3 regions of the Bradyrhizobium daqingense genome follow, and region 2 is predicted to be linked to each of the others. Evidence: riboswitches for the same ligand, from Rfam matches in the RefSeq annotation. Region 2 holds a riboswitch; each other region holds the start of a gene.

Region 1 (7,525 bases), 3.9 Mb from region 2:
GACCCCGTCAACTACCAACCCTTGCAGTTGATGGAGGTGGCGGAAACGTGGCAATCGTCGTCAATATCCCGTCGGGGGCGTCGAATTCGAAACTGGGATTCAGAAGAATAAAAAAATTGCTAGCGGGCACGGTAGCCCTCAACACGCTGGCTGCTCCTGCCTCTGCCGTTGATCCGGCCGCGCGGCCTTACTTCAAAGCGCCTCCGGCGGTCATTCCGATCTATGATTGGAGCGGCTTCTACGTCGGCAGTGCTGGGACGTGGTCAACGCCGGCGGCGTGGTCGTCGCTCCGCCCGTTGGCATGGGGCGCCATCATGCGACGGGAGGCACGGTGGGCGGTCACATCGGCTACCGCTGGCAAATAGCGAACTCGGTGTTCGGTCTGGAGACGCAGGGCAATTGGGCCGATTTCAAGGGCTCCAACGCGAACCTTGCTTTCGCAGGCGTCCGGGATGACTCCACGCTTGATGCATTCGGCCTGTTCACGGGCCAAGTCGGCTATGCTTGGAATAACGTGCTGCTCTATGTAAGAGGTGGGGCTGCAGTCGTCCGTGACAAATACCGGGTCTCCGATTTTGCGACCGGGCTCACTATCGACAACGGCAGCGAAACTCGTTGGGGCGGCACGGTAGGGGCGGGCCTTGAATTTGGCTTTGCTCCGAACTGGTCCATCGGCGTTGAATACGACCACCTGTTCATGGGTCGTCGGGATGTGGATTTCTTTTTTTCACCCGGACTCGTGGGTGTTCCGGTGGGCACTTTTGCAGGGACTGCCCGTATCGGTCAGGACGTCGATATCGGCTTGGTCCGTGTGAACTACCGGTGGGGTGGCGTGATCGCCACGACCTATTGATCGATCTTCGCCAAAATGGCGCGGGTTCGCACCAATATCCTGAGCCGCATCGCGGCATAGAAACCTTGGCAACAGGGACTCGCATCAATAGCGCTATCGGCTTCTTGTCGGTACATCGGCTCGAGCTGGTTAGGCGTGGTTCAAAGGAATCTGGCTGATCTGGTTATGACGCAGCGCCACGGCGAGATCGCGGCGAACTCAAGCGTGCTGCCGTGGTCGAACGCCAGCCGCTTAGTGGCTGGCTGCGCCGATTTCCCGGCCCCGTGCCTCCACCTGCATCACCGTCGGCTTTCCGGCCGTCGGAGAATGATGAGGCAAAAAATAGTTTTGTCGACCGTCGTAGTTAACCCGGCCCTCGCTTAGGGAGACACAGGTCATCGATTACAATCGTTCCGGTCGGCCGCAGCACGCTCATCGCACAGGCAGCGCACTGAAATGCGAGCCGAGGTGCGAGCCGGGCGCACCTTCGTGCTACGACTTGGTCGACCAGGTCGAGGCCGCACTGGCCACCTCGGACGAAAGGCCGACGAGCGGTCGAAGCGGCGCTCGTGCGAGGGTGGGACATAACGTCGACGACGTGATGGCTTGCGTCATCGTCGCTGCCGATCTCTGCGCCCGATCAGCCTGCCGAACCCCCGCTGGCGCGGATCAATTGGGAGCGCCTCGGAGAGCGGATGCAAAATCTCGAGAGGTGGATCGGCAGCGCTGAAGCGGAACTCTTGTGTTAGGACAGAAACGCGGCTGTCATCCGAGCCGCATTGCCAGCGTCTGCTCGTAGTAGATCACCTCCGCGAAGCCACGGCCGAGGAAGACCGCCAGTGGGTCGGCGACGAAATCAAACGCGAAGGGGGATGAAGAACAAATCGGTTTGCCTGATCCGACCGGGCTGCAATGAAGATGACCCCCTTTGACAGGGTTGCCCCTCTTTACAACTTCCGATTGCGTGATAGTAATCCCCTCTAGCCCTAAGAGGGGGGCGGCCGTGGCGATCATCGAGAACATTCGTCTGCTCAAGGGCGTAGCCGTGTTGCGCTGATTGACTTCATGAAGGTGGTTGACGAGACCCACCTCACCGACCTGCGGAAATACTGTAAACCCTAGCCGCCATCAGCAATGGAGCGCATGTACCGGCTTAACCCAACAAACCATCTGTGTGTCCGGCTTTGTCGCGCTGCAATCAAGACGCCACGATGAGGAGGTCCGGTTCTATGCCTTTGTCATGCTGGCGGGTGACGGCGACGACTATCGGCGCCTGCCGCTGTCAATGCCGCTAGCATGAATAAAATGGGCTAGATACGGCCGAAAGTCGCCCACACCCCGTCTTCTCCGTCCCAGCTGCCGCGGCTCGCCGCCTTGGAGTACTCCGTGGCGCGCTGCTCGAAGAAATTGGCGTGCTCGACGCCATTGAGAATCTCGACGAGCCACGGCAGCGGATGCGCCTTGAGCTGGGTGAACCCGCCCTCCTTCGCCTCGAAGAAGCCGAAGACCGGGGCAATCCGGAGTTGGGCCAGTCGCCAGTCGGCGACGTAGCGGACGTAGGCGTGGATATGCTCAGGCAGCATCCCCTCGATCTTGCCAAGGCCGAAGGCGAGCTCGACGAAGTTCTCCTCCAGCTTCACCATGGTCTTGGCTACGTCGACAATGTCGTCGCGGACGGGGCGCGTCACCGCGCCGGTTTCGCGGTGCCATTCGTGAAATAGCTTGATGATGCCCTCGCAGTGGAGACTCTCGTCGCGCACTGACCAGCTTACGATCTGTCCCATGCCGTTCATTTTGTTGTGGCGTGGGAAGTTGAGCAGCATGGCGAAGCTGGCGAACAAGGCCATGCCTTCGGTGAAGGCGCCGAACATCGCCAGGGTACGGGCGACATCCGCCACGCTGTCGACGCCGAACTCGTGCATGTAGTCCGCCTTGGCGCGCATCTGCGCATAGCCGCGGAATGCCTCGAACTCGGTCTTAGGCATACCGAGCGTCTTGAGTAGCAGGGCATAGGCGTCGATATGAACCGTCTCCATGTTAGTGAAAGCGGCCATCATCATCTGGACGGTGAGTGGCTGGAAGATCGGAATGTACCGCTTGAAATAGTTGTCGCCGACCTCGATGTCCGACTGAGTGAAGAAACGGAAGATCTGGGTGAGCAGCGCGCGCTCGCTGTCGGTGACGCGGCCCGAAGCCCAGTCGTTGAGGTCGGCGCCGAGCGGCACCTCCTCGCCCATCCAGTGGGTCTGCTGCTGGCGCTTCCAGAACTCGTAAGCCCAGGCATAGCGATCGACGTCGTAGCTGCCGGTCGAGTCAAGGAGGCCGACGCGTCCCTTGCCGATCAACGTGCGCGGATCGGCGCGCGATAGATCGATCACTGACATGCGAGGCACTCCTCATAGTCGGTGCGCTGCCGCGCCGGCTGCTGCGTCGGCGTTGCATCCCCGGCAATCTTGCCGGCGAACGCCGCGCGCGAGATCGACTTTGATCGACAGTAGTAGAGGCTCTTCACCCCACGCTTCCACGCCGTCCAGTGCAGCATGTGGAGGTCCCACTTATCGACGTCGGCCGGCAGATAGAGGTTGATCGACTGGCTCTGGCAAATCAACGCGGCGCGGTCGGCGGCAAGCTCGACGATCCAGCGCTGGTCGATCTCGAAGGCGGTGCGAAAGATCGCTTTCTCGTGCTCCGACAGGACGTCGAGATGGGCGACCGATCCGTCGTGCGCGATGATCGACTCCCAGGTCGCCGAGGTGTCGGCGCCTTTCGCGGCCAGCACCTTAGCGAGGTGCGGATTGCGCACCGAGATGGCGCCGGATAGCGTCTTGTGGGTGTAGATGTTGGCCGGGATCGGCTCAGTGCAGGCGCTGGTGCCCCCGCAGATGATGCTGATCGAGGCGGTCGGCGCGATTGCGATCTTGTGGCTGAAGCGCGCCATCACGCCGCGTTCCAGGGCATCCGGGCACGGGCCACGCTCGCGAGCGAGCGCCACGGATGCGGCGTCGGCTTCGCGACGGAGTTTTCGGAACATGTTCAGATTGAATGACTTGGCCAAGGTACCCTCCATTGGAATGCCCTTGGCCTGGAGAAACGAGTGGAAGCCCATGACGCCGAGGCCAACGGAGCGCTCGCGCAGGGCGGCGTAGCGGGCACGCTTCATTCCGTCCGGCGCCACCGTGATGAAGTGCGTGAGCACGTTGTCTAGGAAGCGCATGACGTCCTCTATGAAGCCGGGCTCCTCATTCCACTGGTCCCAGGTCTCGAGGTTGAGCGACGACAGGCAGCAAACCGCGGTGCGCTCCTCGCCGCGATGATCGATGCCGGTCGACAGGGTAATCTCGCTGCACAGGTTGGAGGTCGAGACCTCGAGGCCGAGCTCGCGCTGGTGCTTGGGGAGCGCACGGTTCACGGTGTCGATGAACAAGAGATAAGGCTCGCCGGTCTGCAGCCGGTTCTCAAGGATGCGTTGCCACAGCTGGCGGGCGTCGATCTCGCGGACGACCTCGTTAGTCTTCGGGCTGCGCAGAGCGAATGCGGTGCCGGCGCCCACGGCACACATGAACTCGTCGGTGACGTTGATGCCGTGATGTAGGTTGAGGCTCTTGCGGTTGAAGTCACCAGACGCCTTGCGGATCTCGAGGAACTCCTCGATCTCGGGATGGTGGATATCGAGATAGACCGCCGCCGAGCCGCGCCGCAACGAGCCCTGGCTGATCGCCAGCGTGAGGCCGTCCGTGACGTGGATGAACGGGATGATGCCCGAGGTGACGCCGCCCCTCGCCTTCTCGCCGATTGAGCGAACATTACCCCAGTAGGTGCCGATGCCGCCGCCATTGGAAGCAAGCCAGACGTTCTCGTTCCAGGTGCCGACGATGCCTTCGAGCGAGTCCGACACTGAGTTAAGGAAGCACGAGATCGGAAGGCCGCGCGTCGTGCCGCCGTTGGAGAGCACCGGTGTGGCCGGCATGAACCACAGCCGAGACATCGCATCATATAGACGTTGGGCATGCGCAACATTGTCCGCGAAGGCGCAAGACACTCGGGCGAACATGTCCTGGAGGCCTTCGCCGGCGAGCAGATAGCGGTCGGTCAGCGTCAGCCTACCAAACGAGGTCAGCAGGTCGTCGCGCGACCGATCGAGCGAAAGGTCAGACGGAGTTGGCGATCGCGCGGGGGGCCTCGGCAGGGGAGCCGGCAATGCTGGGGGCTGCACAAGACACAGTTCAGGTGTGGTAGGCTTTGCCTGCGCTGAGGGCTGCCGCACACTCGGCAGCTCAATGAGATGACCATACTGATCGAAATCGTAAGACGCCGACATCGGCAACCCCGTGATATTTGGGGGCTGGGACCGTGCGGACGACTTGCGAGGGGACCGGGCAAATGTCCCCGGCTGCAAGCGACCCACCGGGCACCCCGCCCGAGGACATGGGTTCTGTCGCGGTAGGTTTCCTGGCTCGCGGGTCGCTGCGGCTGTCGGCCTTCCCAGCGCTGTCGCGCTAATGCCTCGGAATAGCCGCTGCCGACACAATGGGTTCCCCCCTAACACCGTGCCACCATATATGCGAATTTAAAACCACTACGACACCACATATAGAAGCCTTTGCCCAGACTCGTCAAGACGGCACAGTCAAGTTAACCAGTTGGAGCAGCCCCGAGGTCGAGGTTCGAAATTCGCCGAGCGCCTGTCCTGAGAGCCTCACTCAAAAAACATAGATGTCTCAAGGCCTGGCCAATCGGCGAGTTAGGAGCCTCAGATGGGCGACGAGCGGCCAGGCGAGCTCGGTAGCGGCGGAACCTTCGAAGTCTTTGCAGAGATGCCCACATCTGCCGAGCCACGCAAAGGTGCGCTCGACGACCCAGCGCCTGCGATCGGCCAAGATGTGCTCAAACCTTTGGAAGTGGCGTCGCAAATTCTCCAACAGGGGAACAGCAACCCTGGACATCCTGAATGTTGGCATCGATCGGTTCGCGGTCCGCGAATTGAGTTGGGCCGGATCGGGTTTCGGTAGCCATACGCGTCTCGCCATTCATCGCTTTCTGTGGCCTTAGGGTCTGTACCTAAATAGCGCCACGTGATTCTCTTGCCTACGTGTTGATTCGGGGGCGAGAGAATGCGCGCTGGTTTGTTTTGGCTGAACGACAGGCAATGGGCGCGTATCGAACCGCATCTGCCGAGGGGACTGACGGGGCCGGATCGGGACGACGACCGACGCATCGTCAGCGGCATCATTCACATGCTGCAATCGGGTGCACGATGGCGTGATTGTCCACGTGAATACGGCCCTTACACGACGATCTACAATCGCTTCAATCGCTGGGCCAAGCGAGGACGATGGTGCGCAATCTTCGAAGCGCTGGCCAAGCCTGGCGAAGACGGCGTCGTACTGTCGCTCGACTCGACCTCGATTAAAGCTCACCGGTGTGCCTCCGGCGGAAAAGGGGGGAGCACAATCAAGCAATCGGCCGCTCGCGCGGAGGCCGCACGACAAAAATCCATGCGCTGAGCGATCCGCTCTGCCGGCCGGTCGTCCTGCATCTGACTCCAGGCCAGGATGCCGATATCGCTGCGGCTCCCGATGTCCTGGCGCTCGCGCCACCCATGAGCGTGCTCCTCGCCGACAAAGGGTATGATGGCGACAAGCTTCGCGGCGAAATCATTCGTCGTGGCGCCAAGCCCGTAATCCCCAATAAATCTAACCGTGTCGTCATCCATCGCTTCAACAAACGCGCCTACAAAGGACGAAATGTCATCGAACGCTGCTTTTGCAGGCTCAAGGACTTCCGGCGCATCGCCACGCGATATGACAAGCTCGCCCGTAATTTTTTGGCCGCTGTTCATCTCGCCGCTCTCGTCGCATATTGGCTCAATTGAGTCTGGACCCTAGATCAAAAATTGTCTGGAGCCCGACCGCAAATCGATGCAGCCGCCCGTGGCAATATCCCAGCTTAGTGGATTTGACCCCGCCAGCTCTCACATCAGACGTGCCAACTTTGCCGAAGAGACGATTGGTATGCTTTTCGCAGGCCCGGCGAGCCGCCTCACGTGCTCAGTTGTCTGGCCGCGAACATAAGCCGTCCTGACCGAACGCGGTCATGTCAGGTTATTGGCAATCAATCCTAACGGGATGAGGCGGAGCTATGCTTGAGTCTGGGTGACGAGCCGATCCGGCGGCGCGGCCTTGCTGGGTCGGAATGAAGCCGTTCGCAACATTGGCGTGAGCGGCGGCGAAGAACCGTGTTGTATCTCACCAACGACCTTGAAGCCGTGACGTTGGTAAAAGGGAATGTTTTCAGGGTTCGAACTTTCGAGGTAGGCAACAATGCCGTCCTCATCGCATCGTTGAAGGGCGTAGTTCATCAGCAACGTGCCAAGCCCTTTTCCGACCCAGTTCGGATCGACGGCAATGAGTGGCAGATACCAATGTGGCTCGTGGGGACGATGTTCGGCCATTCTCCGCCGCAAGTGTGCCATATCCTCGGTAATCTCCGGGCGCAGGGATAGCGCCATGATTGCATCCAATGCCTCCTCATCTTGCTGCACGTTGGGAGGCAGCCACAGGGCCGCGCCACGAATCTCTCCCGCGACGTAGGCTGTGCCATGTGCAAATGCTCGGCCCCCACAGGCGTCAATGAACTGAGGCATGCTTCTAAGGTATTGCCTTGGGTCAGGCCAGCTCCAACGCATCAACGGAT
Region 2 (7,525 bases):
AATGGCCGATAGCTGGACGCGCAGGGCCGGCCGCCGGAAACGTCGAGATCGCCGCCGGCAACATGATCGAGATGTTGGCGGTCCTGGGTGCGGTCTCGTGCTGGAGCTACACGATCCAGACCTGGAGCTTCGCAAGAGCCTTGACCGCCGCATATTTGGACGGTCGCGATCTGATCGAGCTGGAAGGAGGTGACACCTAGCTACGCGACTGCACTCGCGTGGAAGCCGCAGCAACGCAACCTTGCAGTCGCCGCGTCCAGCCCCGGCGGCGTCGACTAGGGAGCGGGTGCTGCGGCCGCCACGGGTGCGGTGGCGCCGGCCTCCTTCGTCACCACGCGCTGGTCGCTCTTGCCGGCGATCATGCCGCTGTCTTCGAACCGGGCGCGGTAGACCAGCACGTTCTCCATCACGCGCTGGACGTAGTTGCGGGTCTCCGACAGTGGAATGCGCTCGACCCAGTCGACCGGGTCCACCTTCGGGTCTCTGGGGTCGCCGCGCGCCTGCACCCATTCGCGCACGCGGCCGCGGCCGGCATTGTAGCCGGCGAAGGTCATGATCTGGTTGCCGCGATATTCCGAGAACAGCGCGCTGAGCTCGGCGGCTCCCATCTGCGTGTTGTAGACGGGATCGGAGACCATCCTGCCCCAGTCATAGGTCAGGCCGAAGCGCTTGGCGGTATCGCGGCCCGCTTCCGGCGTCACCTGCATCAGGCCGACCGCGTTGGCGTGCGACTTGTCGCGCTGATCGAACGAGCTTTCGGTGCGCGCCACCGAATAGATCACGCTGGTCTCGATGGCAGGCGCGACCTGCTTGTGCTCGGGAATGCCGATGGTGGGGAAGGCGTAGTGGTCGAGCGCGAGCCCGCGCGCCAGGGCCGACTTGCCGATCTCCAGCATCACGCGCGCATCGTTGCGCTGCCTGGCGAGCTCGCCGAGCGCTTCCAGCGCTGCGGCGTCGGTGCTCTCCTTGGCGAAATCCTCGGCATAATAGAACACGACATCGCGCTCACCGAGATCGTAGAGCATGTTGGCCGCGCGCACGCGGTCGTCCGCTGACGGCGTGTCGGCGCCGGCCAGCACGGGCGAGGGCGGACGCAGCTCGATGCCGTCGAGGCCGAGCTTGGCGCGGGCGAGCTGGCCATAATAGGCGGTGTGGTAGCGCGCCGCCGCCCGATAGCTCATGCGCGCGTCGGCCGCCGCGCCCATCGCCTCGGCGGCGCGGCCGCGCCAATAATGGGCGCGCGACAGCGCAATCGGATTGGGCGAGCCTGCGTCGATCGATGCGAAATGCACCATCGCCGTCTTGGGGTCGTCGAGATAGCGCAGCGCGATCCAGCCGCACATGAAATGGTAGTCGACGCGGTAGACTTCCTTTTCCGGCACCGCGGCCGTGCGCACCACGTCATAGGCCGTCTTGGACTTGCCCTGGTCGAGCAGCTTGCGCGCCAACATGCGGCGCTCGCGCCACCAAGCATCGGTGTCCTGCGCGGCCATCGTGTCGGGCAGGGCGGCGAGGATCAATTCGGCCGCGTCGTCGATACGGTCGTTCTGAAGATGCCACTGGGCGCGGCACAGCACGTAGCCGAGATCGCGCCGCTCCTGGGCCGGGACGTCCTCGAGATAGTCCTTGGCCTTGCTCGACTTGCCGGTGACGGCCGCGCAGGCTTTCACGATCGCAAGCGCATCCTCGCCGAGCCGTTTGGCCGCGCGCCTTGCACCGTCATAGTCCTTGGCGCCCAGGCGCTTGTCCATGCGCGCGCGGTGATCGTCGGCGGACAGAAGATCGCGGAACGCGGCGTAGGAATCTTCTTCGCTCCGCTCCGACAGCTCGTCCGCGCGCCAGGCCTCGCGCACGAGACGGGCGGCCCTGTCGGTCTCGCCTTCCGTGAGCAGCACGCGGGCCAGTGCGAACTTGCCCTTGGCGCTGGTCGGCCGGTCCATGGTGAATTTGTGCACGGTGGCCCCGTCGCTCTTCTCCTGCCACAGCCGCGCCTCCGCGCGGCGGCGCAAGAGAGCGCTGCTCGGCCAGTCCGGATTGGCGGCAAGGAAGGCGGCATAGCGTTTGAAATTCGCCGTGCTCTCGGAGTGCCGCAGCATGTACCAGTCCGCGAGCTTCTGCCCGGCGGGATCCGCGATGCGGTCGCGAGCGGCGGTCGCATCCTCCGTCTTGCCCCTGCGCGCGAGGTCGATCGCATCCCGCAGCGCGGCAAGATCGCCGGTCAGCGGCGGCGGTGCCGGCTTGGCCGAGGGCTCGTCGACCGTCTTCTTCGATTTGCGCTTGGCCTCGGCATGCTTGCCGTGCCGCGCTTTGCCGGCGGCAGCGTGACGCGGCTTGCCGGCTTTCGCCTCATGCGTCTTCTTCGGTGCAGATGATTTGTGACTGCTCTTCGCCACGAGCTCGGTGGGAAGAAAGGCCATCGCGGCCACGGTCACGACACACGCGAGCGAGCGTAGGCACTGGTTCATTCCATGGTCCCCCTGCGAAACCACTACAAACCAAGGTCCGCGACGACATGCGGCTTGAGAATCGAAAGACGACAACCAAACGATGTCATGACATCGTTTCGCATTCCTCACGCTCCCGCAACAATGCGGCAAAATACGGATAGGAACTCGGGAACTTCCGAAATCGCGCAAAAGGCAGCGCCTTTAACCTTTGTTAACGATTAGGGCTCCCGCGACGGTTGCGCCTCGTCCAGGACGTCGGCCAGATTGCGCGTGCTCCCGCCGTCGATTCCGGTGTATTGAGTTCCATCTTTCCATTCTCCAGCCTTTGCCCTGCACCTATGCCGATTTTCAACCAGTCGATCCGGCGCAAGATCGTCGGCATCGCCCTCGGATTGATCGTCCTGATGCTGGTCACCTCGATTCTGTCGATGGTGATGTCGAGCAAGGTCGGCATTCTCCTGGACGAGCTGACCAACCGCTACATCCCCGCCTATGGCCATCTGGCGCGCGCCAATATCCGCTCGCTGGAGCGGGCGCTGGCGCTGCGGCGCATGGTCATGACCAAGATGCAGTCGCCTTCCGACGAGGAGGCCTATGCGGCCCGCCTGCGTGAGTTCGAGCAATCGGATCGGAAGATCGAGGAGGAGGCCGAGGCTGCGCGCAAGCTCATCAACGCGATTATCGACGATCCCAGGACGTACTCCGACAATGCCGCGCTGGCGCGCATCGAGCTCCGTATCGAGACCGCCGTCACCGAGCTGCGCCGCGATCTGAACGAGGAACACGGCAAGCTGGTCAAGCAGGTCGACGCCAAACAGATGGAGCAGGCCCGCACCACGCTGGAGCACCTCGACGTGCTGCGAGACCATTTCAATCAGAAGATCGACGCGATCCGCGGCGACATGCTGACGCAGGTCTTCTTCAGCACGTCGCAGGTGATCAGCCAGCAGCATCAGGCGATCATCGTGTCGGGCATTGTGACCTTGCTCGCAGCGATCGTCGGATTTGCCTTTGCGCTCCTGGTGAGCAGTGGCATCACGCGCCCGGTCCGGTTGTTGCTCGCCGGGACCCGAGAGGTCGAGGCGGGCCGGTTCGACAAGCCGATCAGCGTCTCGACGCAGGACGAGATCGGCGAGCTTGCCGCGGCCTTCAACCGCATGATCGAGCAGCTGCGTCACAACGAACGCATCCGTGAGACCTTCGGTCGCTACATCGATCCCAAGGTCGTGCAGGGCCTGATCGACCGGCCGGAGGTCGCCATCGAAGGCCAGCGCCGGGTCATGACCATCATGTTCTGCGACATGAGCGGCTTCACCTCGATGAGCGAGGGCATGACCCCGCGCGGACTCGTCAAGGTGATGAACCACTACTTCACGGTGATGTCCGGTCCGATCCGCAGCAATCGCGGCGTCATCGACAAATATATCGGCGACGCCATCATGTCCTATTGGGGCCCGCCCTTCATTGAGGAGGACGAGCAGGCGGCGCTCGCCGGCCTTGCCGCCATCGAGATGGCCGATCAAGTGCCTGCGCTCCAGAAGCAGCTGCCGGATCTGCTCGGCATCCGCGCCATGCCGGCGCCGTGCGACCTGCGCATCGGCATCGCCACCGGCGAGGTCCTGACCGGCAGCATCGGCTCCGAGCTGATGATGAGCTTCACCGTGATGGGCGACGCCGTGAATCTCGCCTCGCGGCTGGAGGCCGCCAACAAGGCCTACGGCACGCGCATCCTGGTTGCGCAGGCGACCGCGGACGCAATCGGCGCGCAGCTCGAGCTGCGTGAGATCGATCGCATCGCGGTCGCCGGCCAGAGTGCACCGCAGGCGATCTTCGAGGTGATGGGCAGGGCCGGCGCGCTCACCGGTCCGCAAGCGAGCCTGCGCACGCACTATGCCGAAGGTCTTGCCGCCTATCGTGCGCAGCGCTTCGGCGACGCCCGCGCCGCCTTCAACGCGGCGCTCGAAGCGGTACCTGGTGACGGCCCTTCGCGTACGCTGCTCGGCCGCATCGCGCAGTTCGAGGCTAATTCGCCGGGCAATGGGTGGGACGGCGCCTGGCGGCTGGACCAGAAATAGCCGTCCTTATCGAGCTGGCGTCGCTGCGTCGGGAAAAAACGGTTCTAGTCGATAACGATGTTCGCCGTGACCTATTTCCCGGGCTTACGTTAAGTGTCCCTTGTGGCGTTTGATGGGGACACGCCGATGACAGATCTTCATGACAGGCTGGAACGGTTCGAGACGCTCACCGCCGAATGCGAGCTGATTGCCAAGCTCGCCACCGACAGCAACAAGCGCGAATTCTACCTGAAGCTCGGCGAACAGTACCGCCAGCTGGCGGTGGATATGCGACAGGTGATTGCAGCCAGAGCTGCGGCCTGACCGGTGGCAATCCCTTCTTAACGTTTGGCGCGCATCCTCGGGTGCATGCGGGCGTCGCTGACCGGCGATACCCGTAGTGGGAAGGCCGGGGTTCGTTGCGATGCAGCGTTCCTCGCGAGTGTCGTTGTCGTGCTGACAGGGCAATCCCATGCGCCTCGTTGCAGTGATCATGTTTGCGCTCATGACGGCGGCCTGCGATCAAGGGCAGGACATCACTGGCTCGACCTCGGTCTCATCCTGCCCGTTGCGAAACTACAGCTACAATCCGCGCGACATGAAGCAGTGCGTCAACGCCTGCAAAGCGTGCGATCGTGGCACCACGGTCACCTGCTCAACGTCCTGTACCCTCAAGGGGGCTCGCTGAGCGGACCGGCGGATCACGGGTTCGCAGCAGACATGGCGCTGCCGGTGCTCGGGCACCGGAACGATTCACATGGATTAATCATTGAAGGAGCGGGCAGGACGCGGAGTCCGATGGAATGGGTATGCTCGATCCCGGCCGGTTCCTGGTATCGTGCTCGCAATGCGATGCCTGGCCGATGGCCGCCAACGTGAAACGTTCAAGCTGGTCGGCATCCCCGCACGAGGTCCGTTTCGTGTGCCCGCGCTGCCGCCGCGAGGAGACAGCGATCGTCTCGGCCTCCGGCGAGTTGACACCGATCAAGCGCATCGACGTCCCACCTCGTGACGTCGCCATCGCCTGGGCCCAGGCCCAGCGCCCAAGGGGACGGACATAGGAACCCGGCCGATCGCATTGCACGCGGGCATTGCAACCGTCGATTGACCCCGGCGTGGGCGCCCCCTAGATTGGCCGCTGACGGTTCTCCTTTCGGAGATCAAAAGGGAATGTGGTGCGAGATGTCCCCTACGTCGGGATTTTTTCAACGCCACGGCTGCCCCCGCAACTGTAAGCGGTGAATCTCTCGTCCTGTGCCACTGGGAAACTCGGTCCTGGGAAGGCGACGCAGAGGTAACGACCCGCGAGCCAGGAGACCTGCCGTCAGCCGTGGTCACACGCGAAGATGTCGGTCGGGGAGTACAGACATTGGCTTCACCGGAGCAATAGATCGCTCCGCCATAGAGCCTCGTTCGCTGTGACGTGCCACTGACGTCATGCCGAGGTTTAAACTGTGCCTTTTGTTTTCTCTGCGGCCCGGCGCCCCTGCGCCGGCATCGTTGCAGCCGTTTCCCTTGCTTTGCTCGATCCCTCAATCGCCCGCGCGCAGCAGGCCGCCGTCGAGCGACTGCCGCCGGTCGAGGTGACGAGCCCCACCGATCAGAACCGAACGCGCGCCAGAGCGACCGGCAATGGCGATACCGGCAGGCGCCGGACGACGCCGAACGTCGCGTCGACGGGAACCGGCTCGTCCGGCTCGGGCGGCGAGGCGGCCGCCAACGATGGAGGTATCGTCGGCGCCGCCACGACCGTCATCACGGCCGCGGACATCGCTCATTCGCCGTCGCTGACGCTTGCCGAGATCATCGGGGGCCAAGTCGCGGGCGCCCAGCTCACAACGTTTTATGGCAGCCAGATTGGCGCCAAGACCAGCGTCGACCTGCGCGGCTTCGGCGCCTTCGCCAACGCCAACACGCTGGTGCTGATCAATGGGCGGCGGCTGAACGACATCGACATGACGCAGGTGGACCTATCCACCATCCCGCTCAACGCGATCGAGCGCATCGAGATCACCCGGGGCAATTCCGGCGCGGTGCTCTATGGCGACAATGCGGTCGGCGGCGTCATCAACATCGTCACCGGGAACGGTGCCGGCGGACCGCCGGTCGCCGCGCGCATCGAGGCCGGCTTCGGCTCGTTCAACGCCAGGCTCGGTAATGTCTCGACGTCCCTCAATTCGGGTCCGTGGTCGACCTCGTTTTACGGCAATACCGTCAAGACCGATGGCTATCGCGACAATAATCGTTATTCCCAGCAGAACGGCGTCGGCAATCTCAATTACACGACGCCAGGCCTGACCGCTTTCCTGACGGTTACCGGCGATAATCAGGAGCTGCGACTGCCGGGCGGCCGCACCGTCGATCCCTCCATCGGCCTCGACGAGGTCGCGACCAACCGAAGGGGGACCAGCACCCCCTTCAACTATGCCAACCAGCAGGGATTTGGCGCAACAACGGGCCTCACCAAGACCCTGGTGAATGGCGTCGATCTCATCGTCGATGGCGGCATGCGCAACAAGAAGCAACAGAGTGCGTTCTTCTCCAGTCCGACGCCGGTGCCTGCCTTCTTCACCTCGACCTATGTCGACGCCGAGCTGACGACCTGGTCGATCACGCCGCGGCTCAGCGTGAAGAGCTTGGCGTTCGGCATGCCGTCGCAGCTCCTGACCGGCGTCGACTATTACGATGCGAGCTTCCGGCAGAACCGCGGTGCCGGCCAGGGTCTTGCTCCCTGGCACAATTACGACCTCAGGCAGCAGACGGTCGCGGGCTATTTCCAGCACGCGCTGGGTGTGATGCCGACGACCGACATCTCCTACGGCGCGCGGGTGCAGAGCATCCATCTCGCGGCACGCGACAATTTTGATCCGATGGCTCCGTTCAACGCCGACATCGGCGCGCTACCGCTGCGGAGCGACGAGACCCAATATGCGTTGCATTTCGGTGCCGAGCATCGCCTCAACGACATGGTCTCGCTGTTCGGCCGCGCCGCGCGGGCGTTCCGCACGCCTGATGTCGACGAGC
Region 3 (7,525 bases), 1.4 Mb from region 2:
CAGCGCGATTGCGGCGCCGGAGCCTTCGCCGAGCCTGAGATCGAGGCTGATCAGCGGCTGAACGTTGAGCGCGCGCAGCACCAGCCGATGCCCCTGCTCCGCCGATTGGTGCGACGGCAGCAGGAATGGCCGGCACGACGGATTGAGCCGCACCGCCGCCAGCGCCGCGACCGAGACGATGAAGCCATCCATCAAAACGGGAATGCGGGCTTGCGCAGCCGCAATGATCGCACCTGAGATCGCCGCGATCTCGAGACCGCCGACCGCGCGCAGGATGTTTTCGGGCGACGCCCCCGCAATGCCATGGCGCGCGATCGCGGCGTCGATGACGCGTGCCTTGTGCGCGCGGCCGGCGGCGTCGATGCCGGTGCCGCTGCCGGCGATTTCCTCGGCACTGATGCCGAGCAGGCTCGCGGCAATCGCCGCCGACGCCGTGGTGTTGCCGATGCCCATCTCGCCGAAGATCAGGAGATCAGGCTGATTGGCGGCTGCGCGCGCAACGGCGCGCTGGCCTGCCTCGAACGCGAATGCCAGCTCCGCCGGTTCGAGCGCAGCTTCGGCACTGAAGTCGCGCGTCCCGGCGCGCGGCTTGTCCGTGACGATGCCCGCCATCTCCCCTTGCGCCAGCGTGCCGGCGTCGACTACCTCCAGGCTGGAGCCGAGCTCGCGCGCCAGCACCGAAATCGCGGCGCCCCCGGAGGCGAAATTCGCCATCATCGCGATGGTCACTTCCTGCGGATAGGCCGAGACGCCCTGCGCGACGATGCCGTGATCGCCGGCGAAGACGATGATCGGCACGCACGCGGCGCGCGGTTGCTCCGTTGCCTGCAGGCCCGCAAGCTCGATGGCGAGCTGCTCCAGCCGTCCGAGCGCGCCGGTCGGCTTCGTCAGTTGCGCCTGCCGCACGACTGCCGCCTCGCGAGGAGCCGCGGAGATTTCGGGGCACTGCCGGTAGACCCATTCGGGGAGCATGCTGCCTCGCTTACGTCAGGCGCTTGAGAACGTAGCTGTCCATGATCCAGCCATGCCGCTCGCGCGCTTCCTGCCGCATCGCGACGATACGCGGACCGGCGTCGGCCAGCGCGCCGGACAAGATGATCTGATCCTGCATGCCGAGATAGGCGCCCCACCAGATGTGAAGACCGGCCGGATCGAGCGACTGAAACGCCGTGCCGCCATCGAGCATCACCACCACGGTATCGACGCCTTGCGGCCAACCGCCTTCGCGTAGGCGGCGCCCGGTCGTCACCAGGAACGGCTCGCCGATGTCGTTGAGCGGCAGCGCATGCGCCGCGCACAATGCCTGGATCGAGGTGATGCCGGGCACGACCTCGATATCGGGCAATGGGTCGAGCCGGCGCGCAATCCGCAGCGAGGAATCATAGAGAGAAGGATCGCCCCAGATCAGCAACGCGACCTTGCCATCGCCTTCGAGATGATCCGCGATCGTCTGCGACCAGGTCGCGGCGACCGCATCGTGCCAATCGTCCACGCCTTTGCGATAATCCACCTCGCTTGCGTCGCGCACGGGAAGATCGAACTCGGCAATCCGCGTGCGCGCGCTGGTGAGCACGTCCGCGCAGATCGTCCGCCGCAGATCCGCAAGATCGGATTTCGCCGTCCCCTTGCGCGGGATCAGGACGAGATCGGCCGCGTTGATGGCAGCGATTGCGGCGCGCGTGAGCTGCGCGGGATCGCCGCAACCGATGCCTATCAGGGAGAGCGCGAGCATGACGAGCGCAAAGGGCGGCCGCACCGGCCACCCTCCGCTGATCTCTTACGCCGCGTTGTGCAGGCGCGGCGTGACGAGGCCGGGCGCAGTGACGCCACGCACGGACTTCGCCAGGGCCAGCACAGCAAGATCGGCCAGCGGCTCGATCACGATGACCAGCGCATAGGAGGCCGCGAAGGTCGCGATGCTGGCGAGGTTGGTCATGGCGAAGCCTGAGCCGTAGAGCGCCCAGAACGCCACCCAGGCGACAACACCCGCTTGATAGGTGGTCGAAAGCGCCAGCGCCTGACCGTATTTCAAATCGACATAGGCGGTGTTGCGCGGAATGATGCGCGAGGCGATGGCCTGGATCGCGAACAGCGGCACCAGCAGCGTGGTGACGTTCATGCCGTATTGCGGCAGGTCCACCGGCTCGAACAGCAGGCCCTGAAGCAGCAGTCCGAAGGCGAGACCGAAGGCGGCAGGCGCCGCGCCGAACAGAAGAAACAAGGTCGAGCCGAGGATGAAGTGCACTTCCGATACCCCGACCGGGAAGTGCGGCAGGATCTCGAAGAAGACGAACACGAGGGCCGTGGTGGCCAGCGTGCGCGCGGCGAACGAGCCAATGCCCTGCTCGCGCACGGTTTCGACCGCAAGCTTCAAGGCGACGCCGCCTGCGGCGATGCCGGTTGCGTAACTCAGCACGAGCTTGGCGCCCGTCACCAATCCTGGTTCGATATGCATGGCTCAGATCCTTCCTGCCGTCACACCCGACGGCCTTGGCCTCAAAACATGCACGGCCGGTCTCCCGGCTCGCGGTTCACTGGGGTTCTCCGGCCTTCCCGTGCCTTGCGGCCCAGGGGCTGATCGGAGCCCCTCACCGCTTACAGTCGCGGGGGCGGCTGGGGTTTTGGACGCCGCAACTGGGTCCGCCCATCCCCATTCCCGATTATGCTCCGGCGCTTTGCGCCGCGTCGAGCACCATGCCCCTCCTCTGTGCCCCTTTCGCAGAGCCTGCGTCAAGGCCTGAAGGGTTGCCATCATGACCGATCATCCCCCGCGAGCGCCCCGAACAGGATGACGGCAGCCGTGGAAGCGGCGCCGCCGCGCGCAAGCTGCTCGGCCAGCTCGGCAATGGTGGTGCGCACCAGCCGCTCGTCGGAACGGCCAAGCGATTCCGCGAACAGCGCCGGCGTATCCGCAGCGAGGCCGTGTTCGATCAATCTTGCGGCAAGCGCCGGAAAGGTGCGCCGGCCCATATAGACCACGGTGGTCGCCTCCGGATCCGCCAATGCCGCCCAATTCAGGTTCGGCGGCAGCTCGCCGGTGACGTCCGCTCCAGTCAAGAACTGGACCCGCCGCGAGGTGTGGCGCCGGGTGAGGGGGATGCCGGCTTGCGCGGCAGCGACGCAAGCGGATGTGACGCCGGGAATGATCTCGTAGCCGATGCCGGCCTCGCGCAACGTCTCCAGCTCCTCCTCGAGCCGGCCGAAAATGCCGGCATCGCCGGACTTCAGCCGCACCACGCGCGCGCCTGTTACGGCATAGTCGACCAAAAGGCGGTTGACGTGGTGCTGCTTGGTCGAGGGCCGTCCGGCCCGCTTCCCCACCGCGACGAGATTGGCGCCCGGCCGGGCGAGATCGAGGATCGCGCCGGAGGCGAGATCGTCATAGAGCACGACATCGGCCTCGCGCAGCCGCGCCGCGCCCTTCACCGTGAGCAGTTCGGGATCGCCGGGGCCGGCGGAGACGAAGGAGACAAACCCGCTCACCGGTCCTCCGAGATCAGATGGAAGAACGTGCCGGTGGCGTGGCCTCGCCGCGAGCCGGTCTCGGCGATGACAGCGCCCGTTGCATCGTGGACGACTGCCAGTGGCGTGTCGGGCTGTGCCAGGATGGTCGAATAGTGGAACTCATGCCCGCGCAAACGCGCGCCGGCCTGATGTCCCGGCATCGGCGCAGCCAGTTCGGCAAGACGATAGCCCAGATGCATGCGGCGCTTGGCAAAGCTGGTCTCCAGACCGAGGAGCCCCGCCATCTCATGGCTGATACCGTCGGCATCGGTCAATGCAGCCCCCAGCACCATATAGCCTCCGCATTCGCCATGCACCGGCCGCGTCTCGGCGAAGGAGCGCAGGCTGCTGCGAAAGCGTGCATTGGCTGCGATCCTGCCGGCATGAAGCTCGGGATAGCCGCCGGGCAGCCAGCAGACGTCGGCGCTCGCGTCGGGCGCTTCATCGGCTAGCGGCGAGAACGGCACGATCTCGGCGCCGGCCGCGCGCCAGGCTTCCAGCATGTGCGGATAGACGAAGGAGAATGCCGCATCGCGGGCGAGCGCAATGCGCTGACCCGGCGGCGTCACGTTCAGGCCGTTCGCAGCAGGTTGCGGTGACCAACCCGCTGCGGCTCGCAGCACCGCATCGAGATCGACATGCTCGGCGACGAAGCGTGCGGCCTCGTCGATCAGCTTGCCGATTTCGGCCTGCTCCTCGGCCTGCACGAGGCCGAGATGCCGCTTCGGCAGGCTGATCTCGGCATGGCGCGGCAGTGCGCCGAACACGGCGATGCCTGAATCGTTCAGCGCCCGCCGCACGAGATCCTCGTGACGCGGACTGGCGACGCGGTTGAGCACGACGCCGGCAAGGCGCACGCCCTTGCGGTAGTCGCGAAGGCCGGCAGCGATCGCCGCCGCAGTCTGCGCCTGACCGGAAGGATCAATCACCAATACAACGGGCCAGCCCAGCATCTCAGCAATGTCTGCGGTGGCTCCCGTGCCGGAGACGCCGCGTGCGGCGACACCGTCGAACAGGCCCATCGAGCCCTCGGCGAGCACGACATCGGCGTCAGCACCACGGCTGACGAGATGCGCGATGGTGCCGCGATCCATCGCCCAGCTGTCGACATTGACGGAGACGCGTGCCGTGGCGGCGGCATGAAACGCAGGATCGATATAGTCGGGGCCGCTCTTGAAGCACTGCACGTTCAGGCCGCGATTGCGCCAAGCGCGAGCGAGCGCAAGCGTCAGCGTGGTCTTGCCGACGCCTGATGCGGGGGCGGAGATGACGAGGCCGGTTGCCATCACGGCACCTCCGGAAAGCGCGGCTCGGCCCCGACCGGCCGATAGCGGCGGTCGTAGTCGGCGGCATAGAGGCGGCTCTCGTCAAAATCCGCGGTGCCCAGCGTCTTGCCGACAAGGATCAACGCAGTGCGCTCCATCTCGGTGCCCACGGCCGCATCGAGCGTGCCGAGCGTCGCACGAACGATCCGCTGATCCGGCCAGCTCGCGCGCCAGACGATTGCGACCGGGCAGTCCGCGCCGTAATGCGGCGTCAGCTCGGCGATCACCTTGTCGAGCAGATGGATGGAGAGATGGACCGCGAGCACCGCGCCGGTGGCAGCGAAGGCGGCGAGCTTCTCGCCTTCCGGCATTGCGCTGGCGCGGCCCGGCGTGCGCGTCAGCACGACAGTCTGGGCAAGGCCCGGCAACGTGAGTTCGGCTTCCAGCGCCGCGGCAGCGGCGGAGAAGGACGGCACGCCCGGCGTAACCGTATAGGGAATGCCGAGCGCGCGCAGACGACGGAGCTGCTCGCCCATCGCCGACCAGACCGAGAGATCGCCGGAATGCAGGCGAGCCACATCCTTGCCCTCCGCATGCGCCGCGGCGATCTCCGCAACGATCTCGTCGAGCGACAGCGGCGCGGTGTTGACGATGCGCGCACCTGGCGGGCAATGCGCCAGCACGCCCTCCGGCACGAGCGAGCCGGCATAAAGACAGACCGGCGAGGCCGCAATCAGATCGCGGCCGCGCAATGTCAGGAGATCGGCCGCGCCCGGACCGGCGCCGATGAAATGCACCGTCATGCGCCCTCTCCTTCGGCGATCGCGGCGGTCGCGGTGCGATCCTGCGAGATTGTTCGCGTCGCAATCAGGCGCGCGCGAGGGCCGGCGGCTGCCAGCGCCGCGGCTTCGGCGACCGATCCGGTGCCGAACTTTTCCGCGATGCGCATGGACTGCGTCGGCGTGTCGATGCCAGCCAGCGTTTCTGCCGGAATGGCCCTGATCGGCAGGCCGCATTCGTGCGCGAGCTGCTTCAACGCCTGCGCGTCGGCCTTGTCGCTGATGGTGGCGACCGCAGCAAGGCCTTCGGGTCCGCCAGCCGCCAGCAGTGCATCGCGCAACGCCGCCAGCGTCACATCCTGCCTGAATCCGAATCCGGCGACCTTCATCGGATCGCGCTCCACTGCACGACAGGCCGCACCGCCTCCCAGGAGCGATAGCGCCCGAGTGGAGCGGCATGTGCAATGTCGACTCGCATCAGCTCGCCGCCGTGGCGCTGATGCAGCTCGCCGAGCAGCGCTTCGGTCTCCAGCGTGACCGAATGTGCAACCAGCCGAGCGCCCGGAGGCAGTCGGGACCAGATCGCTTCGAACATCGCGCTATCGAGACCACCGCCGATGAAGACGGCATCCGGCGGATCCAGCGCGGCGAGAGCTTCGGGCGCGCTCCCCGCGACGATTGCTATGCGATGCGCCAAGCCAAAAGCAGCCGCATTGCTGCGAATGTTGGCGGCGCGATGTTCGCGCACCTCGATTGCGATCGCCATCCCGCCGCACAGCGCCCACTCGACCGAGATCGAACCCGAGCCGGCGCCGATGTCCCACAACCGTTCGCTGGATCGCGGCGCCAGCGCCGAAAGCGCGAGCGCACGCACCGGCCGCTTGGTGATCTGACCGTCATGGACGAAGAGATCGTCCGAAAGGCCCGAGCTGCGGGGAGTGCCCTGCGTCCCCCTCGCCTCCACCGCTATTGCGAGCAGGTTTCCAGCGAGATCATCAGCAAAGTCCTTCGCGCAATACTCCCGGACATTTTCGCGGGGACCGCCGAGCGCGGCGAGAGTCCAGAATGCAGAAGCACCCCAGCCCCGCTCCGTCAGCCACCTCGCGAGATCGCCGGCGGCCTTGCCATCACGCACGAGGCAAATGATCCGCGCGCCACGCGCGAGATGCGGAACGAGACGCTCAAATGGGGCGGCGTGCAGGCCGAGACAAATCACGGATTCCAGGCGCCAGCCCAGCCGCGCGGCCGCGAGCGAGAAGGTCGACGGTGCGGGATGCGCGATCCACTCGTCGCGACCGAGCTTCTCGGCAAGGCTTGCGCCGGCGCCATGCCAGAACGGATCGCCGGAGGCGAGCACAGCCGTGGGCCGGCCGCGGCAGCTCAGCACGACATCGGCATCGAAAGGCACCGGCCATGGACGGCCGCGGCTGCCGACATCCGCGAGCGCAAGATGACGCTCGCCGCCGAACACCGTTTCCGCCCTTGCAAGCGCCTTTCGGCTTGCCTCGGAGAGCCCGGCAAGGCCATCTTCGCCGATACCGATGATGGTCAGCCAGGGATCAGACATGATTCGCGCCCTCGTTCTGGGCGGAACTGCCGATGCGAGCCTGCTCGCCGCGGAGATCGCGCGCGCGGGCATCGAGGCCGTCTATTCCTATGGCGGACGCACACGCGCGCCGGCCGACCAGCCGCTGCCGACCCGCATCGGCGGCTTCGGCGGCGCGAGCGGGCTTGCCGACTATATTCGCCGCGAAGCCATCACGCATGTGATCGACGCGACGCATCCCTTCGCGGCTGAGATGAGCCGCAATGCTGTCGCGGCCTGTGCGGAAACTGGTACGCCGTTGGTTGCGCTTGAGCGTGCGCTCTGGACCAAAGCGCCTGGCCACGACTGGATCGAAGTCGCCGACGTCAAGGCCGCCGTCGCCGCACTGCCCGAGACGTCGGCAAACGTATTCCTCGCCATTGGTCGCCAGC

What was found. A riboswitch is a leader RNA that binds a small molecule or an ion and turns the genes downstream of it on or off. The one in region 2 is predicted to bind cobalamin.
Region 1: another riboswitch for cobalamin. It lies ahead of LPJ38_RS07180 (ribonucleoside-diphosphate reductase subunit alpha); the one in region 2 lies ahead of LPJ38_RS25635 (TonB-dependent receptor).
Region 3: another riboswitch for cobalamin. It lies ahead of LPJ38_RS19185 (energy-coupling factor ABC transporter permease); the one in region 2 lies ahead of LPJ38_RS25635 (TonB-dependent receptor).

The regions. Positions count from the first base shown of each region.
Region 1 covers NZ_CP088014.1:1,543,317-1,550,841, reverse strand. Annotated here, with positions in the region: gene LPJ38_RS07195 (outer membrane protein) at 260-853, shown strand; gene LPJ38_RS07190 (hypothetical protein) at 1,598-1,855, opposite strand; gene LPJ38_RS07185 (ribonucleotide-diphosphate reductase subunit beta) at 2,143-3,216, opposite strand; gene LPJ38_RS07180 (ribonucleoside-diphosphate reductase subunit alpha) at 3,207-5,150, opposite strand; cobalamin riboswitch at 5,255-5,425, opposite strand; partial or broken gene LPJ38_RS07175 (transposase) at 5,551-5,697, opposite strand; one part of gene LPJ38_RS07170 (IS5 family transposase) at 5,944-6,283, shown strand; one part of gene LPJ38_RS07170 (IS5 family transposase) at 6,283-6,704, shown strand; gene LPJ38_RS07165 (GNAT family N-acetyltransferase) at 6,969-7,525, opposite strand, start outside.
Region 2 covers NZ_CP088014.1:5,414,482-5,422,006, reverse strand. Annotated here, with positions in the region: gene LPJ38_RS25665 (hypothetical protein) at 1-200, shown strand, start outside; gene LPJ38_RS25660 (lytic transglycosylase domain-containing protein) at 276-2,465, opposite strand; gene LPJ38_RS25655 (adenylate/guanylate cyclase domain-containing protein) at 2,786-4,522, shown strand; gene LPJ38_RS25650 (hypothetical protein) at 4,649-4,825, shown strand; gene LPJ38_RS25645 (hypothetical protein) at 4,974-5,189, shown strand; gene LPJ38_RS25640 (hypothetical protein) at 5,305-5,562, shown strand; cobalamin riboswitch at 5,627-5,841, shown strand; gene LPJ38_RS25635 (TonB-dependent receptor) at 5,956-7,525, shown strand, end outside.
Region 3 covers NZ_CP088014.1:4,048,480-4,056,004, reverse strand. Annotated here, with positions in the region: gene cobT (nicotinate-nucleotide--dimethylbenzimidazole phosphoribosyltransferase) at 1-972, opposite strand, end outside; gene cobF (precorrin-6A synthase (deacetylating)) at 983-1,732, opposite strand; gene LPJ38_RS19185 (energy-coupling factor ABC transporter permease) at 1,778-2,455, opposite strand; cobalamin riboswitch at 2,493-2,712, opposite strand; gene cobA (uroporphyrinogen-III C-methyltransferase) at 2,752-3,483, opposite strand; gene LPJ38_RS19175 (cobyrinic acid a,c-diamide synthase CobB) at 3,480-4,790, opposite strand; gene cobM (precorrin-4 C(11)-methyltransferase) at 4,790-5,572, opposite strand; gene LPJ38_RS19165 (cobalamin biosynthesis protein) at 5,569-5,937, opposite strand; gene cbiE (precorrin-6y C5,15-methyltransferase (decarboxylating) subunit CbiE) at 5,934-7,115, opposite strand; gene LPJ38_RS19155 (cobalt-precorrin-6A reductase) at 7,114-7,525, shown strand, end outside.